DNA from 3 places in the Paenibacillus sp. FSL L8-0502 genome. Region 1 is predicted to be linked to each of the others. Evidence: predicted binding sites of a transcription regulator. Region 1 holds the regulator's gene; each other region holds the start of a gene.
What was found. The regulator LexA, encoded in region 1, represses DNA repair genes until DNA is damaged. The targets are predictions, from matches to a motif close to CGAACATATGTTCG.
Positions count from the first base shown of each region.

Region 2: the regulator LexA is predicted to act here: its motif matches at 2,698-2,711, upstream of NSQ57_RS15770 (YolD-like family protein).
Region 3: the regulator LexA is predicted to act here: its motif matches at 2,983-2,996, upstream of addB (helicase-exonuclease AddAB subunit AddB).

Region 1 is NZ_CP151958.1:3,200,622-3,208,554, forward strand. Features, by position in the region: gene NSQ57_RS13595 (HAD family hydrolase) at 1-646, opposite strand, end outside; gene NSQ57_RS13600 (hypothetical protein) at 802-1,311, opposite strand; gene NSQ57_RS13605 (DUF896 domain-containing protein) at 1,432-1,638, opposite strand; gene NSQ57_RS13610 (LysM peptidoglycan-binding domain-containing protein) at 1,747-2,115, opposite strand; gene lexA (transcriptional repressor LexA) at 2,302-2,928, shown strand; gene NSQ57_RS13620 (hypothetical protein) at 3,212-3,514, shown strand; gene NSQ57_RS13625 (hypothetical protein) at 3,750-3,914, shown strand; gene NSQ57_RS13630 (hypothetical protein) at 3,955-4,095, shown strand; gene NSQ57_RS13635 (GNAT family N-acetyltransferase) at 4,325-4,864, shown strand; partial or broken gene tet (Tet(L)/Tet(K)/Tet(45) family tetracycline efflux MFS transporter) at 5,084-6,461, opposite strand; gene NSQ57_RS13645 (hypothetical protein) at 7,067-7,387, shown strand.
Region 2 is NZ_CP151958.1:3,654,122-3,662,054, forward strand. Features, by position in the region: gene NSQ57_RS15755 (serine hydrolase domain-containing protein) at 1-173, shown strand, start outside; gene NSQ57_RS15760 (hypothetical protein) at 351-617, opposite strand; gene cysK (cysteine synthase A) at 935-1,873, shown strand; gene NSQ57_RS15770 (YolD-like family protein) at 2,311-2,658, opposite strand; gene NSQ57_RS15775 (serine hydrolase domain-containing protein) at 3,513-4,739, opposite strand; gene NSQ57_RS15780 (hybrid sensor histidine kinase/response regulator transcription factor) at 5,039-6,832, shown strand; partial or broken gene NSQ57_RS15785 (transposase) at 6,876-7,154, opposite strand; partial or broken gene NSQ57_RS15790 (IS30 family transposase) at 7,621-7,728, shown strand.
Region 3 is NZ_CP151958.1:3,808,751-3,816,683, reverse strand. Features, by position in the region: gene NSQ57_RS16505 (NUDIX domain-containing protein) at 1-39, shown strand, start outside; gene NSQ57_RS16500 (Na/Pi symporter) at 29-1,051, opposite strand; gene NSQ57_RS16495 (class I SAM-dependent rRNA methyltransferase) at 1,446-2,825, shown strand; gene addB (helicase-exonuclease AddAB subunit AddB) at 3,063-6,629, shown strand; gene addA (helicase-exonuclease AddAB subunit AddA) at 6,626-7,933, shown strand, end outside.

The DNA of each region.
Region 1 (7,933 bases):
GCTTATCTCCTACCATTAAAGCATGTTCAGGCTCAATACCAAGAAGCCCCAACGCATGCTGGAATATAGACGGATCCGGCTTGCCTCGACCAAATGAACCTGAAATGACCACATGATCAAAGAAAGGAGCTAATTGAGGAACTCCATCCAGTTTCTCCTGTTGTAAATCAGGGGAACCGTTTGTCAATAATAACAGCTTGTATTGTCCCTTCAATTGTTCTAGAATTTCAAACGTTTCTTCATATACATGGGGACGTGCGCGTCTTTCCGAAGCAAATTGGGTAGCCAGCTTTTCCGCCAACTTCTCATTATCTATCCCTAGTTGCTGGAGTCCTCTGCGCCATGATTCCTTTCGATAAACAGGGGCCAACTGTTCCAATTGACGGAATTCAGGTTGCTCACCTGCTGTAAAATTCGCCCACAATCCTTCAAACGGATTAATGCCGATCATTTGAGTAAAACTAAAGGTTTCATAGGATTCATACAAAGCGCGTGCTTCTTTACGTACGGCTTCCTCCAGAGCTTTTGGATCAACACCTGCTTCACGGGAGCCTGTTTGACACGCTGCATCAAATGCCTCTTCTACACTACGTTCATCCCACAAAAGGGTATCATCAAGATCAAACATTACCGCCTGAATCGTCATCTGAATTATCCACTCTCTTTCCACAGTATATGTACGCCTATTTGCTTGATTAAGCATTTGAATCGTTATGTGTGCCCATATTAAGCAAGCGGCCGCAGCATGTTATATGAAATAACATCATACGGCCTTTGTTACAGAGCTACAGGCTAAATCAGTTATTTCTTGTCAACCTGTATCTGATTGGATAGCGCAAACTTCTCAAGTCGCTCTGCAATGGCATCCGTGTCATAGCGACCTAATGATTTTGTGAAAATAAAATTACCACCCTTACCTTTTCTTTCAACGGTTACGTAACCCTTTTCAATCTTGATGGCTTTCATGTCCCCTGCCGTCATTGGACGTTCTCTACCACCTTTCAGCATATAGAGAGTATCCTTTCCCACTTTCAGATAAGGACGACGGATAAAAAAGATAACAGCCAGCATCAAGTACAGGCCGAATACAAGCCAATCCATCCCTCGCATACCGGTCTTAGTCAAAAAGTAACTCATAAGCATGTACAATACAGAAAGACCAGCCAGCATAATTGGCACAGTAATATTACGGCCACGAAAAATATCCATTGCAGAACCTGCGCCGCTAATGGTTTGAATACCTTGCTTTTTGCGCGATTTATTTAAATGCGCTGTGTTTTTGCGTACTTTTCTTTCAAATGATCGGGCCATCTCTCAATTCCTTCCCAGATATATTACATTAAAACAATTGCCTCAAAGCTGATCTATATAGATACCATGAGAGGTACCTAAAACAAAAGGCAAATTGCAGGCTTGGGCGCTTTAACAACATTAATGCTTCAGCCCGTCATTTCCCTTCGATGTATCATCGTCCACAAATTCAATCGTTTCTAGCTGCTGCCGAAAATTACGACGAATGTTACCTAAATAAATTTCCCGAAGATTGGCACGTTCTGTGGTTTCCTCTTCTGTTAATCCCTCGGATTTTGCTTTGCGCGCTAATTCATTAATGCGCTGTACCAAGCTGTCTATATCCAAATTGTGTCCCCTCCATAAAAGCAAAGATATAATACACTTTGACATGTAGAAAAGAGCTTGTCAAGGCTCCCGTATTACGCTCCCTGACAAGCTCTAATAGTCTATAGATCATAAGTCAGGAAGCTTGAGTACCTGACCTGCCTGCACTCCCCGATCCTCTAAACCGTTAATCCGCACAATTCCTTCTATATATACTCGTGTATCCATTCGTTCCGGTTTATGATTCGCGGCAATCTGCCACAACGTATCCCCAGGTTGTACTGTCAGTTTAGTCACTTCTTCCTTGGAAGCTGAAGGAGCCGCGAAAACCGTAAGTACACCTGCTCCTGCAATCCAAGCAACAATCACTATAATAAGAAGCTTAAGTAAAAGAGTATGGGTAATAATCTGCATAAAACGCGCCCTACCCTCTTTTCGGGTCTCCTGTAAATTTTCTATATTCATTGGAAAAATACTTTGATAGGTGCTATATTTCATCATGGTTGTGTCCTCCAAACGTTTGTTCTTATGTTTTCACAATATAACACGAACGTTTGTTTTGTTCAATAGAAAAGAGAACAAAAGTTCGCAATTTTTTTAGGGATTATTTAGAACTTATGTTTGTACGAACGGAGGTTCTATGCTATAATTTTCCCAAACGTTACTAAATGGGGTTGATACGGTATGTCTAAGATTTCGAGCCGCCAGCAGGCCATTCTTGAATTTATCCGCAATGAAGTGCGTCTAAAGGGATACCCCCCTTCTGTACGCGAAATAGGCGAGGCTGTCGGATTGGCCTCCAGTTCTACGGTTCACGGTCATTTGGATCGTTTAGAGAAAAAAGGACTCATTCGCCGCGATCCTACAAAACCACGGGCTATTGAGTTACTCGGTCAAGACGAATCGGATAACAGCAACTTGATTAATTACTCCATTAGTCGTGTCCCCGTCGTCGGCAAAGTAACCGCTGGTCTTCCTATTACGGCGACAGAAAATATTGAAGATTACTTTCCTCTTCCCCAACACTTTGTTGGTGAGGATAAAATATTCATGTTATCTGTTGTAGGCGAAAGCATGATTGAGGCTGGGATTGCTAACGGAGACTATGTAATCGTACGTCAGCAGCAGACCGCTGATAATGGCGATATTGTTGTAGCTATGACAGATGAAGACGAAGCTACAGTTAAAACCTTCTACAAAGAAAAAGATCATATCCGGCTTCAACCTGAAAATCCAGCCTTTGAACCGCTTCGTCTGACACACGTCAGTATTTTGGGCAAAGTTGTAGGACTCTTCCGGGACTTCCACTGATTTCTCGTTCTTCCTTCCCCGTTATTCTATCCCCTAATACAAAACCGGCTGCCTAGGGCAAGCCGGTTTTGTATTGTTATTATGCTTACTATGTATCTCACAACTATTCTTTCCTTTTAGCAACCTATTCCTATTGTATCTACTATAAAATCAGCCTCATCGTCTCAAATAATCCCCCACTGATCTTGAACAGCTATACTGTTGTGGGCAAAACTAATAGATCTTTCTTTCTTTTAGCTAAATATGGTATATTAATTACTCATAGCCCTGTAGGAGGAATTAAATGAAAAAAATAATAATTTCAGCGTTTGTTATGATATTTATCGTCGTAAGCTGTGCAGTTCCAACAATGGATCATTTGTATGCAGAAGAGAAATCACACATAACAACCTACGATCGTATTCAGTACATACAAATACTCATCCATTTCAGGTATTTAGAAAAGCAACTTGAAGCTGTAATTTCCGAAAGAAATAATTACCCAGAGGCCAGCCAAGAATATAAACAGCTCTCAGAACAACTGAATCATATTCTTGCCCAAGAGGCGTACTACGAAAAAAAACTTAACACCCTTAATAGTAAATAATTTTCATACAAACTGCATATTATCTTTATTCTACACATTAGACTCATGCCGACCTGCCTGTAAAATCTCCTGCAACGTAAAGTTGAAAAGGCGAAGACAGGTTCGCATGAGTTTTTTTGTTAACCTTTAGGGATATAGGTACTAGCTTCTTTTTGCTTCTAATAGATTTATGCTGATACATTACTATCACAATTGACATATATATATAGCAGAACTAAGCAAAGGAGATATGCAGATGATCAGAAATAGAGTTAAAACGTATAAGCATCGCATCGGGAAAAACAGATATCTGGTCGTTAAAGTCTTTCAAGCCGCAGCTGCTAAAACAGGAAGCGGAAATGCACTAGCAACCAATGCCTTGAATATCAAAATTTCCAAGCGTAAGCATAAACGCCACTAAGATTCAACCGCACCTTCATTTCTTGAAGGGAGGTGATATTATGAGCAGAAGACATTGCAGACGTGATTTAAGAAGAAGAAGATTGAACATCCGTTCCAATCAAAGAGCCACTGCGCGTGCAAGAGGTAACGCACTGGCTGTTAATTTGTTTAGCGTAAACGATAGACAACGCAGACGTTAATAATTGTTTCCATGCAAAAAGCGGGAGGAATTCTTCCTGCTTTTTTGTGTTAAATAGCACACCTAACTACTGCTATGAATCATTTAAGCAAGCGGAGGGGGATCTAAAATATCACACATAGTTGAACAGTCGCTACTATTTTACTCTTTTATAAATCTAACAGACAGGAAAAAGTGGTTCTCTTTTAGAATAATGTGCATAGAGAAATTAAACCAGAAGGAGACAAGCCATGATAATTAAAATGTCACTTTCAAATATGGGGGATTTTAAAAAGTCAAATGAGAATAACGGCTTTATTGTGTCCGGAAGGATTATACCTAAATACGAGAACAACAATTGGACATATATAGAAGAAAGTTTTCCCGAACCATATTTTAAACAGTATGAGGATGATGACGTCGATATCAGTTATATTAATGAACAAGGAAAATCTATTTTTTTATATTATGATGAGAACGACTGTGTTGGGAAGATTAAACTTTGTACTAATTGGAATGGCTATGCTCTAATTGAGGATATTGCCGTCGCTAAAGACTGGAGACACAAGGGAATCGGAGCAGCCTTATTGAGTAAAGCAACCGAGTGGGCTAAGCAGAATAACCTTGCTGGTCTAATGCTTGAAACACAGGATGTGAATATTTTAGCTTGTCGATTCTATGCTAAAAATAACTTTGTAATCGGCGGAGTTGATACTATGCTATATTCTAATTTTTCCACAGCCCATGAGAAAAGGATTTTTTGGTATTATAAGTTTAAGCATTCAAATTAGCCTATCCTTCTGTAATAAGGCCGAATTTAAAAACAATACCATCTTGTACGCATACTTTGCATTGCTACTTTTCCCGTATCTAGTAAAATCAAACTGATCAGCACACAAAACTCTGCCGGCCAATGAAGGTTAGCATAGCTTTTGATTTATTTAGAGTATTCACTTACTTCAAACGTGAGGATGCGATCATTTTCAGCATGTAATCCTTTTTTGCTCTTATCAGGAATCTGAAACTGAACGTTTATATACAATAACAGTTAAAATCCCGCTAATTATAATGACCACTGAAAAAATCAATAACATATTGTTATATAAATAAGCAGATGGAAAATTAATGATTGGTATAAATTTTTGATGAATAAGACGTATTGACAATAAGCCTCCTACAACTGAAATCCCCGCTCCTTCTGATAAAAAGCTTATAAAATTAAGCAAGCTCATTCCTGCGCCAGCTTCTTCTTGTTTTAAACTACTTGAAACAATAGTGGATATTACTGTTTTAATAAAAGAAAGACCACCGAAAACAAAGACTAGAATAATAGACATCAGCCAAGGTGTCATTTCAATAAAGAAAGCAGCTACCAAAAAACTGACGGCAAGAAATGCAACGCCGACTGCTAGCACATGTAAGGAACCTTTCTTATCAACAAGTGCTCCTCCAAGAAAACCAAAGAAAATAACACTCATCGTTCCAGGAAAAATAATTCCACTGCCAATCATTGCGGTACTTAAGTGGTGAACGTCTTTCATCATATAAGGGACCATAGAAACAAATCCAGCTACGGTACCAAACATAAGCCCCCCACAAAGGATTCCTATCATAAATGCAGTATTTTCCCCCAATGAAGAATCAACAAAAGGATTGGTTACTTGTCTGATATGTTTTAAAAAGATCAAGAAAAATAGAACACTTATCACCAGAAAAGAAATTCTGTAAGAAGTTGTATACAACATAAACAATACAATACCTAGAGATATAAGCACGATTCCTGCAATGTCAAACGAGCCCTTTGAAATGACTTCCTTTTTCAATAATTTTATCAGGAAGGGAACAGTTACAAACGTTAAAACAGGAAGAAGCAGTAAATAAGACCAATGAATATAATGAGCAATCACCCCACCAATAGCCGGTCCTATCCCTTCACCCATTGCTACGATAGACCCGATGAGGCCATATTGCCTTTCCCCTGTTTTCTTTTGGGATATAGCGAGCAACTACGACCATCACAAGTGAAGGAAATGCAGCTGCACCAATCCCTTGTATAAATCGTCCCAAGATAAGTGTTGGAAAAAAAGTATGTCCCACAAATCCAATTAATGATCCTATGCAATTCACTATGATTCCAAACAGGAGCAACCTTTTAATACCTAACTGATCAGATAACTTTCCGTATATAGCTGTTCCTATAGAGAAACTTAGCATAAAGGCAGTATTCACCCAATTTGTAATGGCTGGTGTCTTATTGAATTCATCAGCAATATCAGGTAAAGAGATATTAAGAACCATTTCATTTAACACACTAAAAAACGAAAGAACACAAAGCCACATTAAAATTTGGTTATAGCTCAAAACGGACTGTGAATAAGGGGTTTTCACTTTTGACCCTCCAGAAATAAGATACATTCAAGACATGAGTGTATCCTTGCACCATATCATTGGAGGTTTAATACAGCGCCTATTTCCATACGAGAAAATGTAATGATCTTTTGGTCACCATCCCAGCCCCCTATGATTACAATATAGAGCGTATATCGCTCTTGTGGTCCCCTCTTCCAAAACCAGCAGACGCGCCTTTATGTCCATTACACTGCTACCTGTTCTTATCTCCAGTCCTTCATGTTGGACCTCGTCATTGCTCAGTAGAATAATTGTACAGTATTGGTAATAGCGTTTTGATATCGGGTAACAAAGCGTTCAGCTTCTTTATTACCTGTCGTTTTCCGTATACTGTACAGATCAGAACAATGAACGATAAAAGCGGATACAACTATTGTGCAACAATAGCGGAATTAGACGGTTGCCAAAGTGACACTGAACTTTTACAGATGTTTATGATGGTGTACGTGAAGCCAAGGAGAAGAATATGGGGGCGATATTCCTGTGCCAGTAGGATAAGACAAGAACCTAATTAAGCGTACAATCGCAGCACGTTAGATACATTTAAACTAATCAGGAAATTATCCAAGTAGGAGGGAATAACCATGGCATTTGAAGGTTATAGAGAAGACAAGCGAGGACAATGGTTTGACTGGCCATTCCCCTTGTCGGTATCAATACTGTATGTGGATGCGGATGTAGATGAAACAGAAACGAAATGGTACCTCATTATCGAACAAGAAAAACATTTGATCCGAATTAGGGATGAAAAGCAAATTGAACTGCTTCATCACTGCATGTATGGAATCTTGTTAAATGACGAGAATATCAACTGGATTATTGATAAAAATGGCGGTAGATTTACCTATCACGACAGTGTACAAGATTTCATCAAATTCCAGAAAGAATACCTGGATATATTTTAAAAACCGTGAACATTTAAAAGCTCTGCCGACCAATTAGGGTAACAGAGCTTTTCGATTTATTTAGAGTATTCACTTACTTAAATACACTTTTGGAATCAAGCCGACTTTAGAGCAGTGGAAAAGGCTACGATCCGGCGTGGATCAATCGTTGTCAAGCGGTTTGCCGACCGTTAATAGCAGTTTCATAGTCTTAATTTTCACACTCTTGGTACTAACTTCTCCATATGTATTAGTTGTGATTTCGTACTGGCAAGGTCATTATTGTGAGTTATTGGTGCTTTTTGGGCAATTAGTTAAAGCTAAAGCTCACGTATCGTCACAATACATGTATGGGCTTTGGCTATTTTTTAGAACCCCCACCGTTGTCGTGAAATTCACTATTCTGTACCGTTACGTCGGAAAATCCTTTTATATGGAGCCCCATATTTGTATTTTAATCTCTATGTTCTTTCTCAAAGAGTACCTTATCGTTCACATAGCTACTACCTTCCAACGGAATACCATAATTTGCAATTATATCATAACTAGGTGCTTTATCAGGCTCGG
Region 2 (7,933 bases), 450 kb from region 1:
TCCTTTTCTGGGTACTTGGGCTTGCCTTTGTACCGGCTGCCTATCTTGCTGTAAGAAAATGTAACGTTTCGGAGGCTACATTGTTAAGAAAGGTATACACCGCGACGCTGATTCTTTCGTTTTTAGCTATTTCGTTTTTCTTGTATTCCTATAATTTCTATTTTTTCGCATAGATCTACTTAATTTTATCCTTTTTATAGCATAGATAGCCTCCACGATATATTTCGAGTCGAAACATAGAAAAGGCCGTCAATAGACGGTCTTTTTTGTATTCTCTTCTCTATGAACACTCTTATTCATATTTCATAAACTACTAGTGTAGCAAATATGTCTACAGAAAGAGGGTTAATTCAAATGAAACCAAAGAAAAGTGGAAAAGGCGTAGCCCCTGTCATATCCTCCCGCACTTTCTCAATCTCGGGAAATTCAAGAACTGTTTCCAGAGATTTAGTGTTCCGTGTTACAGCAGAGGACACCTTTGCCACAATTCTTTTAGATGATGTATCGATATCCTTATTAAGAACATAAATTACTTCGTATTGTAGGCATTTAGTCGTAAGCTCTCGCAAGAGCAACTTGATGGCGCGAATTGATACACCGTAAGCTTGCCAAAACAAAAACGCCTCCCCGTATGTTAACGGTGAGGCAGAAGGATTAATTCCTTACTGCTCTTTTTGCCTTCTACTAAATACAAATTCGTTATCCGCCGACCACTAGGTTAGCGGGTAAAAGGATACACTGTATACATTCTTAATGACTCTCAGGTTCTGAATAAGCTTGGACTACTTTTTTATGAGTAGTACCTTAGGTTTAAACTGTTCCATCCGTTCCCGCTCCTCACTATGAATTAACAGGACATGGTTATGAAGAAAAATTCGTGATAATATCTATGTCATAGTAAGTAGATATGAATTAATTGTTTGGAGGGATAATTTTGACTAAAATTCACCAAAAGTTGACTGAATTAATTGGAAATACTCCTTTGCTAGCACTGTTGAACTACAGCCAAATCCAAAATATTGAGGCAAACGTGGTAGCTAAGTTGGAATATTTCAATCCGGCTGGTAGCGTTAAGGACCGCATTGGATATGCTATGATTAAAGACGCTGAGGAGAAAGGCTTAATCAATAAAGACTCCGTTATTATCGAACCAACAAGTGGAAATACTGGAATCGGACTTGCATTTGCAGCTGCGGCTCTTGGATATAAACTTATAATTACACTTCCTGAAACGTTTAGTATCGAACGTCGCAAGCTTTTGACTGCGTTCGGTGCTGAGCTTGTGTTAACACCGGGATCCGAGGGGATGAAAGGCGCTATCAAGCGTGCTGAACTATTGGCTGCCGAAACACCAAACTCTTTCATACCACAGCAGTTTAGCAATCCTGCCAATCCAGAAATCCACCGCAAAACTACAGCTGTAGAAATCTGGCATGATACGGATGGCGGTGTAGATATTTTTATTGCGGGCGTAGGTACAGGTGGAACTATTTCGGGCGTTGGCCAGGGATTGAAGGAACGAAAACCTTCTGTAAAAGTGATAGCCGTCGAACCGTTCGATTCACCAGTGCTGTCTGGGGGTACTCCAGGTTCACATCAACTACAAGGACTCGGTGCTGGTTTCATTCCAAATAACTTTAATGAAGAATATGTGGATGAGGTTTTCAAAGTTAAAAACGAAGATGCATTTGAAACTGCACGTCTGCTTGCCAAAACAGAAGGGCTGCTTGTTGGTATTTCTTCTGGGGCTGCGGTTTATGCAGCAACACAAATTGCGAAGCTTCCAGAAAACAAAGGCAAGACGATCGTGGTCATATTACCTGATACAGGTGAGCGTTATTTGTCCACTCCGCTTTTCTCAGACGTAGAATAATAACAAAAGAGACAGGAATCCCGCTGCCTCTTTTGTTAATTTTCCAAGTACACAAGCAAGAGCTCATAGAATTGTTTCATTAACCTGAATTGATTTCTTTCTTCGCTAGCGGTCCATTTTTTGCACAACAAATGGACCGTTAGTGAAGAAAAAGTTACCTTGGTCCAGCGCGATGTTGTTGGAGCTCATCAGGATTTTCTGTAAAAGTAGGCTTCCCCATAGTAGTCTTGTACCAATCTGTATGCCTCTTTCTTTAACTTGATGCGGGTGTAGTGCATCGTCATCAGGAAGTTTTCGATTGCGATATGAGGATTGATCTGCTCAGCTAAAACACTAGCATCAAATGCTCCTAGAAAGACTTCGGCTGAATTGTCGTAGATAAGGCAGCTGAGACATTTCTTGTTTGTTGAATAACATCAGTAGAATATTTACTACCCTTAGATTTTTGCTAGATACTTGCTGAAAATGATATCCTCCAACTTGATCCAACTAAAATCATCCTCGCCACGAAACAGTTTCACTTCCCTGCGAGCAGTATTTATAGACGTGATTACACCTGTGAGTTCTTCGTCATCGAACGGGCTAAAAACCACTAGTGTTATAGGTTGACGTGTGTTGTAGGACTCTATAAGCGCTTGCTCGATCAACTGGACTTCCTGATCGTCAAGTTCCGGCTTGCCTCTCCGCTGACGGTCTTTCATGAGTTTTAAGTATGCTTCCTTGTGTTCTGGTATGATAATCCTGCTGCTTTCCCATAAGCCGTTACCTTCTAATTTTTTCGACATGTATGTAGCCTCCTGATGTATTATGTAGAAATTATATTCCGAACATACGTTCTAGACAAGGCTTTTTGTATACCGAATCCAAAACTTTTGTCCTAGAAAAATATTCCTAGGTCTGATAGACTAGACGAAAATACAAAATCAGAGGGATAAAATGAAAATTTTGGAGCATTAAAATTGGCTAACCACCGCATATTCACCTGGTTAGATCAAGTTTTGAATAATGATTAAGTTTCTTTCCCTCAAATTCATCTCCTATATTGTCCCATACGATTGTATCGACATTATTCCATGCATCTTTCGAATTGTCATATCGCTAGTCTCCATAAAATAAGTTTTAGACGGACTTTGAAATTGGAACAGTGACAACCAGTACGAGAAAATAATGTCCTAGACTGTCGCTGTTCCATTGAACTAACGTATCCCGTTAGCGGAATAACATATACGAAATTCTGATATTTTTGTACAATAGTCTTAATGTTTGATTTTCCTTGAAGTCTTTTTTAAATAGAAATTGTAGTCTGGTGCAATATGTAGGTTAGTAATATTACGTTGTCTATACCTACTATGTATTTCTAAAAATCCATATATCTCTTCTTATTCTCTATATCGAATTTGCGTCTAACCTATTTTACGATTTTGGCGGTAAACCATCTGTTGGCGGGAGTGGTAAAGAAGTCGATAGTAGAGCTTGACCGACCGAATATAAAATACGCCGTCGTTATGCCCCTCGTGAATCTTATCTATCGTTTTATTCTGAATGCGGACATTTGTGCCTCGATTGCATGAAACGACGGTTAATCACAGCAGAAACCGACATCCGCCCTCAAATAAAGGACGCGATGTCGGCTTTAAACTTAACGGCCAAACTCCTTATTGATTATTTTATTGTGAGCAGGCTCCACTTCCGGAGCTACCGAGTTGATGCACGTTACCAAAATATGCTGCCCGCCTAGAGATCCGAAGGCTCTCGATTCAAATCCGAAAGTACCGCCAGCATGCCCCCAGTATGATTGCCCGTCAGCTGTTTTTATTTCATAAATCCCTAGTCCAACTTTACCTATAGGTGAATCTACTGTCGTGAGCATCTGGTCCATTATCTCTTGATTTAGAAGCTTTCCGCCCAACAGCGCACTGAAGAAGGTGGTCAAATCTTTGGTTGTTGAGACTATATCTCCGGCTGCATTTGCCCATGATTGATTCATCTCTGTTAAATCATACAAATGACCCGATCTGTCCATATTATATCCTGTGGCATGCTTACCTGGAATATCGTGACTATTTTCCATTACAAATGTCCCTGTCATCCCGAGCGGTTCGATCAACCGTTTCCTGATCTGCTCCGCATACGTCTCTCCTGTTACCTTCTGAATAATTTGACCGGCTAGTATAGTATTCATGTTCGAATAGTTCCAGCCCTTCCCTGGCGCATATACAGGCGGCTTAGCTAGTCCCATGCTGATAAGCTCGTCGGACGAATAGTAACGGAATGGATTTTGAGGCAAGGTAATATCTCGAAAATCAAGATCAGTATAGCTCGCAAGCCCGCTTGTATGGTTCAATAACTGACGAATCGTAATTTTGTTGCCGTCATACCCATTACCCTTTATGACCCCCGGCAGCCATTTTTCGACCGAATCATCCAGGTTCAATTTTTTCTCCTGAGCCAACTGCAATACAACGGTAGCAGTGAATGTCTTCGTGATGCTTCCAATACGGAATGAAAAATCCGGCTCCACCGGGCGTGGTACTTCGAAACTGGCTGTACCCGTAGCGTAGGACCAGCGTTCCCCATCCTGTAGCCCGCCTGCCACGACACTTGGAACTCTTTTGTTGGTAACTACTTGATCCATGACGCGTTTGACTTCTTCCCGATGCTTTCTTTTCTTTTCTTTCTCGTTGAGTTCTTTTTTGGGTTCTTTTGCGAATTCCGACGATAAAATATTGTCGGTATTGGCAGCTTTATTGATAGCTTGATAAGTTGCCGTCTGACCCTCTGCGTGGACAGTTCCATAGGCCACTGTACCCGCCAATATAGCTATTAAAGTAAGTGCAACTCCTTTTCGAATGGTGAATGATTTCATAACGCATCGCTCCTATTATTTTGAATGTTGTTCTGCTTTACCCCCTCACCTTACCTCTGATATTGTTAAATCGAACAGTGATAAAACCGTCTAGCTTTTGATGACATCGTACTTGGACTTGTCACATATACCGCATGACAAACTATCAACTGTCTTATATGACGTGCTTGCTAAGCTACGTTCTAACCGCCGTTACCCCACCCTCTTTCGCTTGACGGATCGGGAAGTTATATTGCATGATAGGTCTGAATCATTCGGAATTTGATTTGCAAAAAAATATAAGAAGGTGTGCGTAATTCGTGTTCTCGATAATGAAAAAAAGGGTCTGGTATGATTGGATACTTGTGGCCATACGAACGCTTTGGCTGGTCATTATCGCAAGCGCTGGTTTTGTCGATCCGTCATTAACCGTTGTGTCGCTTTGGGTTGTACTTTCTCTCGCTTTCGTCGTTTATCTCGTTCCATTAATCATCCTCTATAGGAAAGAAGACTGGTATCTCACAATCGAAGTCACGATAACGGGCTTTTTTTATCTTTATTTAGCTTACGCAGCCCCGGGATTGCTTTGGTCTTTTGTTTTACTCGTGATTACTATCGGCTTGACGAGCAGTCGAAGAAACTATGTGTGGACAGGTATCCTTAGCGGAATCGTATTCCCGGTATTGAACGGTTGGATTGCTGATCGTCTCCCGTATGAGTTTATCGTTAGCTGCAGCCTTGGTTTTGCCATCGGCTTCGCGTTTAATATTTTAATTCAGTCCCATAAGCAAGCCCGAATTATTCAAGAGCAAAAGCTGTTGCTGGAGCAGCATATTAAGCGGATTGAGGAACTTACGCTGATGGAGGAGCGCAGCCGGCTGTCACATGAGCTGAATGACACGATTGGCCATACGCTTACCTCGCTCATCGTCGGCGTCGAATCACTGCGATCGTCCGTACCAGATGCGCAAATAGAGAGGATCAATTCGCTTGTCGGAATCGCCCAACACAGTCTGGTTGATATCCGAAAGCATCTGCATCAGCTCTCTCATACTCCGTTGAACCATTCGTTAAGTGAATCGCTGCGGCAATTAACTGAAAATTTTATGAAGTCAACAGGTATAACGGTCAAATTCCGTGTGATCGGCAGTGAGACTCTTGTTATGCAAAAAATAAACAATTGTTTATATCGTTGCCTTCAAGAGTCTCTAACCAACGTAGTTCGGCACGGCAAGGCGAGCATGATATCCGTTCAGTTACATTTCAATAGTCAGCAGCTTCGATTACAGATCGAAGATAACGGCATCGGAATGGAAGAAATCCAATTTGGATCTGGGCTCAATGGAATGAAGGAACGACTTGAACTATTTCACGGCACGGTGTCCGTGCATTCCGAGTCAGGACAAGGAACTTTCGTCATATGTGATATTCCGTTGCAGACAGAGCCTGTACATGATGCAATCCGCCTGCTGATCGTTGATGACCAGGTGATCATTACCGACAGCTTGAAGCAAATTTTGGATCAGCATGCTGATTTTAACGTCGTTGGTACAGCCAGGGACGGGCGCGAAGCATTAGAACATTGTGATCGCTCCCAACCAGATATCGTGCTAATGGATATTCGTATGCAAGGAATGGGCGGGATTGAAGCTTTAGTTGAGATGAAACAACGATGGCCTGATATGAAGGTTGTATTCATGACAACGTTTAAGGATTCCTCGCAGGCAGCAACTGCATTGGAGCGCGGGGCAGAAGGCTACATGCTGAAGTCGATTCATCCGCGGGAGATGAAGGAAGCCTTGAAACTTATTTATAATGGAGGAACCTGGATTGACCAATCGGTCGCTACGCGAGTCTTCGAAGAGATGAAGCGTCAACGTGAGCAGTTGGAGAAAATCGGTTCAAGTCAGGGAAACTACCCGTACGGGCTTACGAAACGCGAGATGGAGATTCTGGAGCAACTGTCGAGCGGTCTGCGCTACAAATCGATTGCCGCCAAGCTATTTTTATCGGAGGGAACGATCCGCAATTACTGCTCGATTCTCTACTCGAAACTCGGCGTCAACAACCGTGAAGAAGCATTAGAAATGGCGCGAATGAAGAATATCGTGTAGCTGGAGAACTTCCCGATGGTACTCACGATATAGGGGTCACGTGCTGTTCTTTCACAAAATGGGCCAGGTTCAACCAGTAGTGGTCGGTTGTTTCCATGCCAACGATGACGTCCTGGAACCCTTGCTCCGTAGCAATCTTTCTGAACCAGCTAACGAACAATTCAAAGCCTTCACGGTCGTTCTCAAACGTAATAGCCTTCCCGAACTCGACTCCGCGGTAGTCTTGTGCCCGGGCGACATGTTTGAATTTAGCGATGTCTACACCGATAATTAAGGTAGAAGAAGTGATTTGATTAATACGTTCATTTTGAGTAGAATTCATCTTGTAGTCTCCTTGGTTTGTTTTTGGATCCAGTCGCTGGCCAGCATCGTGGACCCATTTACATCATACCAAGGAGTCTTTTTCATTCTGAAACCTCTTATTTCAACTTACGCTTATATAAAAACTAAACCTACTTCATTATCAATATAGGGGACAAACTTGATAAATAGTGATTACTTTCTCCGTTGCAACGGCATTTTAAATTGACTGATTATTTATGTATTTGAAAGGCCTGATTTGCAGCGTCCCAATACGATCCGTAGCCGGAAAACCTTCGGTCACTGGGAGCTGGATACGGTCGTTTCCAGCCGAGGAAAGAGTAAACTTGTGTCGACACATCGTAGAGGCAAAAACACGTTTTTACCAAGTGATTATATGACGATCGCACGGCATTATCGATGAAGATCGCGTTTGGCTTACTGGCGGCTCAGTATCCGATGTCTGCGATTCGGAGCGCGACCGTGGGCGAGGGAAAGAATTCGCCTGTCACAGAGAATTGGAACGACTGTACGGCGTGGGTGTCTATTTCGCCGGCCCGTACTCATCCTGGCAACGAGACTCCAACGAAAATACCAAGTCTTGGGCGTGAATTAATCTCAAAGGGTCATAACTTCGCTCAGGTGACAGATGCTGATCTGGGACAAGCTCTCGCCCTGATTAACAACCGACCCCGAAAAACTTAAGATGGAAGTCCTCTTACGAATCGTTTCAGGAGGAACTGTTGTACTTGTCTTGACAATCCGTCTATTAAAAAAGGTGAAAAAAAACCATCATTTCAC
Region 3 (7,933 bases), 610 kb from region 1:
TTGAGCAAGGCGCTGTCCATGCTAGGAATTAACGTTTGATTCTGTGGGGAGATATACGATCCTCTAAACGCGTCCATACAGGTAGGTAGCACAGAGGCAAGACCAGCAGAGAGCTAATGACGTTAAACAGGGTTTGGGCATGGGCTACCTTGGCTCCGGGCTCGGTAGATATCCAGGCGGCGGCCATTTCTAGCCCAGGGATCAACGGCATAAAGAGCAAGGCTCCGCCTACGTTCAGCAGCACATGGGACCAGGCTACAAATTTGCCGGACACGCTGCCACCAACAGCGGCAATCAGGGCGGTTACGCAGGTGCCTACATTGGAGCCGATGACGATGGCGATCCCCACATCGGCTGGCAAGGCACCCGCAGCGGCAAGGCTGATCGCCATGCCAATAACGGCTGCGCTACTGTGAACCAGTGCGGTCAGGCAGGCACCCGCAGCGAAGGCCCACCACATGTTGGCCGCAGCGTGATCAAGAAACCAGCGGAATAGTCCGGCCTGCTCAATCCATGGGCCGACCGTTTGCATTACGCGGATACCCGCCAGAATCAGCGAAAATCCAGCAAATACGAGGCTGATATATTGTACAGCCTGCGGAGGGCTAAGCCCATTGGAGCCGGGTGAAACTCCGGCAGACGCGTACTGGCGAACGGAGATTGATTCTCCCCACAGTACGGCGGCGCTCCAGCAGAGCAGTGAGCCGCAGAGCAGCGGAACAGCCAGCTTGCCAAGCTGGAGCCCCATCAGCTCGGTGGTGAGACAGGTACCGATATTGGTGCCAAGAATGATGCCGAGCGTACGGCCATAGGTCAATAGCCCGGCGTTGACCAGTCCGATCGTCAGCACCGTTACAGCGGTGCTGCTTTGCAACAGGGCGGTAATGCCTGAACTGAACAGCATACCCCGCCAAGGGGAAACGGTGGCGCGGTTCAGCCAACGGGTGAGGAAGGGGCCAGCCAAATGCCGGAGGGCTGCTTCCATCAGCTTCATCCCGCCCAAAAAAATAAACAGTCCGCCGCACAGCGGGAGTATAACATGTATAAGCACGGGCATAGCCCCCTTTTCTAGGTGAAAATACTTATGTAACAGCCTATGATCTGTCGAGGACAGCCATGACAAGCATGGCTAAGCTCTTTTTAGGAAAACGATAATTTTTGTAGTATCTTCACAAGCTTTAAAAGCGTGACGCCGATATACAGGCGGGCAGTAGCGAAGCGGATCATTTGAATCTGGAGAAGCGAGAGCGTTCGCCTGAAAGCTTTCCAAAGGAAAGCTGCTTCGGAAGTATAAACCTAGGGGGATTCTTACCATTAAAATCATTTATAAAATCCAAAGAATCCCCGTGCAACAGCGATCGTAAGATCAAATGATCCGCAGAGCCGCGCCCCTATCGAACAACGTTTTAACACTTTGAGTAATCCAAGAATGGGAGTGAAGGATTTTGCCTTCAGTAATATTAGAACGCAGCCGTAAAAAAAGGCTGGAGCACGCACACCCTTGGGTGTTTAAAAACGAAATAGCCAAGATCGAAGGAGACCCAGAGGCAGGCGATTTGGTCAGTATTGTTAACCATCAGGGGCGTTATTTGGCGACAGGTTACTATAATCCGGCTTCACAAATTACAGTGCGTGTGATGTCCTATGAGCCGCTGGAAGCGATGGATCAAAACTTTTTTGCCCAACGCTTTCGCAAATGTCTGGAGCACCGCGAACGTTTTGTGACCGGGGGAGACGCTTATCGGTTGGTGTACGGCGAGGCTGATTTTTTGCCTGGACTGATTGTAGACCGTTTTGGTGATGTGTTGGTTGTGCAGCTGTTAACGCTTGGCATGGATCGGCGCAGGGAAGAAATCAGGGATGCGCTCGTTGAAGTAGTGGGTCCTGTTGGTATATATGAGCGCAGTGATGTATCCATCCGAGAGCTGGAAGGATTGAAACAAACGAAGGGTCCTTTGTACGGTGATTGCCCGCGTCATGTAGTGGTGACGGAAAATGGCCTGCATATCAAGGTTGATATCGTAGAGGGCCAGAAGACGGGTTATTTCTTTGACCAGCGTGAAAATCGTGCGGCCATAGCACCGTTGATGACAGGTTGGGGAGCACGTAGTGGAATTACGCTACAAGAAGTTGCTACAGACTCAGGGGACGCTGCCACAACGGTCATGAAGCCAGTGAATAAAAGTGGTAAGGTTGTTGAATTCCCATTCTGGGACGGCGCAACCGTATTGGAATGTTTTTCACATACGGGAAGCTTTACGCTCAATGCCTGTAAATATGGTGCTAAAAAAGTAACTTGTCTTGATATTTCTGAGCATGCGATTGAAAGTGCGCGGGACAATGTCAAGCTGAACGGTTTTGAGGAACGCGTCGAGTTTGTCGTCGACGATGCTTTTCAATATTTGCGCAATCAGGTGAAAGGTGTAGAGGAACGCAATGCACGAGCCGGGGGCAAAGGAGATACGTCTAAGCCGCTGACAGCGGGTGGCGGACGCACCTTTGACGTGGTCATTCTTGATCCGCCAGCCTTTGCCAAAACGAAGAACGCTGTCAAAGGGGCTACACGTGGATATAAAGATATCAACCTGCACGGGATGAAGCTCGTTAATGAGGGCGGCTATCTGGTGACAGCGAGTTGCTCGTTCCACATGCGGCCGGAGTTGTTTTTGGACACCATTAAGGAAGCAGCGGCAGATGCCGGCAAAATCCTTCGTCTGGTAGACTGGAGAGCAGCTGGTAAGGACCATCCTCAAATTTTGGGTGTGGAGGAAGGCCATTACTTGAAATTCGCCATCTTTGAGGTGCGCAGCCGGACACAGTTGTAGTTTCATACAAAGTCAAAGTCAATCGCCCTTTTGGTGATTAAATAGGTAAAATAAAACTCGTTTTAGGTATAAATCAGTCCTGTAGAGAAGGCGTGCACCAAGCCAATCTGCGGGACTGATTTATTTTTTAGAGGGAGAAAGAATTGCTACAACATGGCAAACGTACGTTCTTTTCTCTCTTGCCTGATATGCTATACTGTTTAATAGAATGTTGTTCGTTGGAAAGGAGGCCGCATCATGTCGGTCCGTTTGTTGATTGGCCGCTCTGGGAGTGGTAAAAGTACGTTAATCCGCAATGAAATGACGTCTTTGTTACGCGAGGAGCCGCTAGGTAAGCCTATGCTGTTACTTGTACCGGAGCAATCGTCATTTGCTTCTGAGCATGCGTTACTTACAGAAGCCGGAAACGGTATTCAGGGGTCGGTGCGCGCCCAAGTGATGGGATTTCACCGTCTTGCCTATTTAGTTATGCAGGAAACCGGGGGTTCAGCGCTGGTGCCTGTAACGGAAGAAGGCAAGAAGATGCTTTTATATAAAATTATTCGTCGTCGCAAGGATGAACTGAGTTTGTTTAAGGATTCGGGAGACCAGCTCGGCTTTGTGGATCGGTTGAATACATTGTTCACGGAGCTAAAGCAGTATGGAAATGATACTCGGTCTGTACCCGAGCAACTGGAGCGAATGAACGCTGCTGGAGAGTCAACTCCGATTTTGCGCGGCAAGCTCAAAGATATCAGTCTAATCTACGAGGATTTTGAACGAGAGCTGACGCTTAAATATATTGACGGTGAAGATACGCTGCGCATGCTGGCAGAACAGATTGCAGAGTCTTCCCTTGTGCGTGGAGCAGACATTTGGATGGATGGCTACCGTAGGTTTACACCACATGAATATAAAGTGGTGGAGCAACTTATGCTGCATGCCTCTTCGTTGACAGTGGCGCTGACTTGCAACCGCAGCTACGAGAGCGGACAGCTTCCGCATGAGCTGGATTTGTTTCATCCTTCGGCCGCTACGTATGTAAAGCTCAAAGGAATGGCAGACGAGCTGATGATAGAGACGCAGACACAATTACTTCGCCCTGATCCGCCGCCGAGATTTAAGGAGCGTCCGGCGTTGGCGTATTTGGAGGCTAACTTTGAATATCGTACAGGGTTACGGAATCAGGAACAACGGATGCGGCTGCAGCAGCTACGAGAGCAGTGGACAGAAGAACAGCCGGAAGGCATAAAACTGTATGCTGCGGCGAATCGCCGCGCTGAGTTGGAAGGTGCTGTACGCGAAATGCGTCGTTTAGCCCGAGATGAGGGCGCGCGTTATCGGGAGATGGCCCTGTTTGTGCGTCATATTGAAGATTATGAGTCATGGGTGGAACCGATATTCAAACAATATGAGGTTCCAGTATTTCTGGATCAGCGGAGAAGTGTATTGCATCATCCCTTAGTGGAATTGATTCGGGCTTCACTGGATATCGTGCAGCGACGCTGGCGATATGAGGATGTATTCCGTGCGGTCAAAACAGATCTTCTCCTGCCGCTGGATGGTCGGGTGAGCCGCGAGGAGATGGATCGTCTGGAAAACTATGTACTGGCCTGCGGAATACAAGGTAGCCGTTGGACAGACGGTCGCCCGTGGCAGGCTGTGCCCAGCTTGTCACTGGAGCTGGAGGAGCAGGAACGGAACCGTAGGCGGGATGAAACGTTGGATTTGATGGAGCTGTGTCGGGATGTAATCGTGACGCCTTTACGTGCGTTTGAGAAACGTGTGGGCAAGGCACGAACTGCACTTGAGAAGTGTGAAGCGGTATATCTGTTACTGGAGGATGCAGAAATTGGCCACAAGCTGGACGCCTTCATTCATCAGGCAGAGGAAGCAGGAAATCCTGAGCAGGCCAAGGAGCATCGTCAGGTATGGGATGCAGTGCTTGAACTACTGGATCAAATCGTCGAAATGATGGGTGACGAGAGGCTGGATACCTCTTTGTTTGCGGGTGTGCTGGAAACGGGATTGGCTGAATTCCGTATGGGACTTGTTCCGCCAGCTCTGGATCAGGTTCTAGTCGGAAACACGGATCGTACACGTGTGACCGGTATTCAACATGCTTTTGTGCTAGGTATGAACGAAGGTGTGATGCCGGCTGTGTTCCATGAGGACGGTGTGCTGAATGAGCAGGAGCGTACGGCATTAAACGAACGAGGCGTAGAGCTGGCGCCGGATATGACAAGACGTCTGCTGGACGAACGTTTTCTCGCTTATACGGCCCTTACTTCAGCCGGTAGAAGCCTGTGGATGAGCTATGCCGTGACTGATGAAGAAGGCAAGTCATTGTTGCCGTCTGAGTTAGTACGACATGTGCGGCAATTGTTTCCTAGTCTGGACGAACGCCCACTGGCTGGATACCCTTTGCCTGGGGATGCTTGGACGACGCAATGGGAGTATGCTTCTCATCCGTCCGAGGCTTTGCCGCAGCTTATTGCGCAATTACGACAATGGCGACGTGGCGGTGACATTTTATCTCCTTGGTGGGAGGTATATAACTGGTATGCCAGCCAGCAAGGGCGTGAGAAGGACAAGCTGCGTCAGCTGTTGACCTCACTTTTTTACGAGAACCATGCCGAAATGCAGAAGGAAACGAGCCGTCGTCTGTACGGCAGCAAGCTGCGTACCAGCGTATCTCGTATGGAACGTTTTGTGGCATGTCCATTTTCGCACTTTGCCTCTCATGGTCTTCGTTTGAAGGAACGTCAAATGTATCGCCTGAAGGCCCCGGATATCGGACAATTATTCCATGCAGCGCTTGGAGAGATGGCGATCAATCTGCGTAATCGCAATGTCAGCTGGGGCAGTCTCAGCACGGAGGAATGCCGCCAAGAGGCGGAAAGTACAGTGGAGCGTTTGGCTCCTCGTCTGCAAGGCGAGATTCTAATGAGCTCCAAGCGGTATGGGTACATTTTGCGCAAATTGAAAGATATCGTGAGCCGTGCTTCGTTGATTTTAGGTGAACATGCGCGAAGAGGTAGTTTTGAGCCGATTGGGCTGGAGTTGGACTTTGGGCCGGGTCAGCAGCTTCCTCCGTTAAGCTTCCGGTTAGATAACGGTGTTGTGATGGAAATTGTCGGACGGATCGACCGTGTAGATGTGGCAGAGGGAGAAAAAGGTTTACTTTTGCGTGTCATCGATTACAAGTCCAGCCAAAAGGATCTCAAGCTGCATGAAGTGTACTATGGCTTGTCCTTGCAAATGCTCACGTACCTGGATGTGCTGCTGAATGCGGCGGAGGAATGGTTGGGCGAGACTGCTTATCCGGCGGGTACGCTGTATTTTCACGTCCACAATCCGATGTTACAGTCGCCTAACGGTCTTAGCGAAGAACAGGCCCGTCAGGAGCTTTTGAAACGCTTCAAGATGAAGGGATTGTTGCTCGCGGATCGGGATGTAGTTGGGCAGATGGATACATCATTGGACAAGGGATATTCTTCTATTTTACCTGTTGCGGTGAAAGCAGACGGTAGTTTTTATAGCAGTGCCTCGGTTGCTTCGCCGGAACAGTGGGACAGCCTGCTAGCTTCGGTGCGTAATAATATTCGGACGATTGGTACACGGATGACAGAGGGCGATGTGGCCATTGAACCGTATCGTATCCAGCAAGAGACGGCATGTACCTTCTGCTCTTTTAAGCCTGTTTGTCAATTTGACGACAGTCTGGAGGGCAGTGGCTACAATCAATGGGGTAAACCCGGTAAGGATCAGATCTGGAATCTGCTGGGTCATACACAGGAAGGGAAAGGAGGAATGGACCAATGATAGGCATGTCAAACATTAAAGGTTTACCGAAGCCGGAAGGCAGTATGTGGAGCGATGACCAGTGGCGTGCCATTTCGGAATCTGGTAACAACATGCTGGTTGCGGCAGCGGCAGGGTCTGGTAAAACAGCGGTGCTTGTAGAGCGTATTATTCGTAAAATTGTCGATCCCCAGCTTGGCTTCAGTGTGGATCGGTTACTGGTAGCGACCTTTACGAAGGCAGCCGCCGCCGAAATGCGTCAACGGATACGCGAAGCGTTGGAACGTGTATTGGAGCAGGAACCGGAAAGTGAACATGTACGCCGTCAGCTATCGTTGCTGAATCGGGCCTCGATTACGACGCTTCACTCATTTTGTATGGAGGTCATCCGCAGGCATTATCAGGCCATTCCCCTTGATCCTGGTTTTCGGATTATGAATGAGCATGAGACAGAATTGCTGCGCCAGGAGCTTCTAGAAGAACTGTTTGAGGAGAAATATGAGGCTCATGATGAAGGCAGTACATTCCGCAGACTAGTCGACTGGTTTAGTGGAGAACGCACCGATGATGCGATGTATGTGCTTGTTCAGCGATTGTATGATTTTTCTCAAAGTCATCCTTGGCCGGAGCATTGGCTGCGGGAGACAGCAGCTGCATTTCGTGTGCAGGATGTAGCGGCTCTCGGAGAGACGCCTTGGGTTCGCAGCATTTTGGCGGATGCTGCACTTTCATTGCGCGGAGCAGCGAGCTTGCTGGAACAGGCGCATGAAACTGCTATGCAGCCCGGCGGTCCTGCACCTTATACAGTGACGCTGCAAGAGGATACGGCGATGGTGAAGGGATTGCTGCAGGAATTGGAGACACAGCCGTGGGCATCTCTATATGATCATTTTCAGGCAGCTGCCTTCGGTAAGCTCAAGCCGGTCAAAAAAGATCAGACTGAGCCTGCATTGCAGGAACGGGTTAAGACGCTGCGCGAAGCAGCCAAAAAAATGATTACAGATATGAAGGCTTCTCTGTTTGGCAGGAGAGCAGAAGCCTATTGGGAGGAGCTACACGCCGCAGCTCCGTTGATGGACGAATTGGTAGAAACCGTGATTGTATTCGGGGAACGTTTTCAACAGCACAAGCAGTCAAAAGGGTTGGTGGATTTCGGGGATTTGGAACATTATTGTCTGAAAATATTACGACATCCCGATTCTACTCCGTACAAGCTACTACCTTCCGACGCTGCGCTCGAATACAAGGCGCAATTCGACGAGGTGCTGTTAGATGAGTATCAGGATACGAATACCGTACAGGAAGATATCGTTAGGCTGGTATCA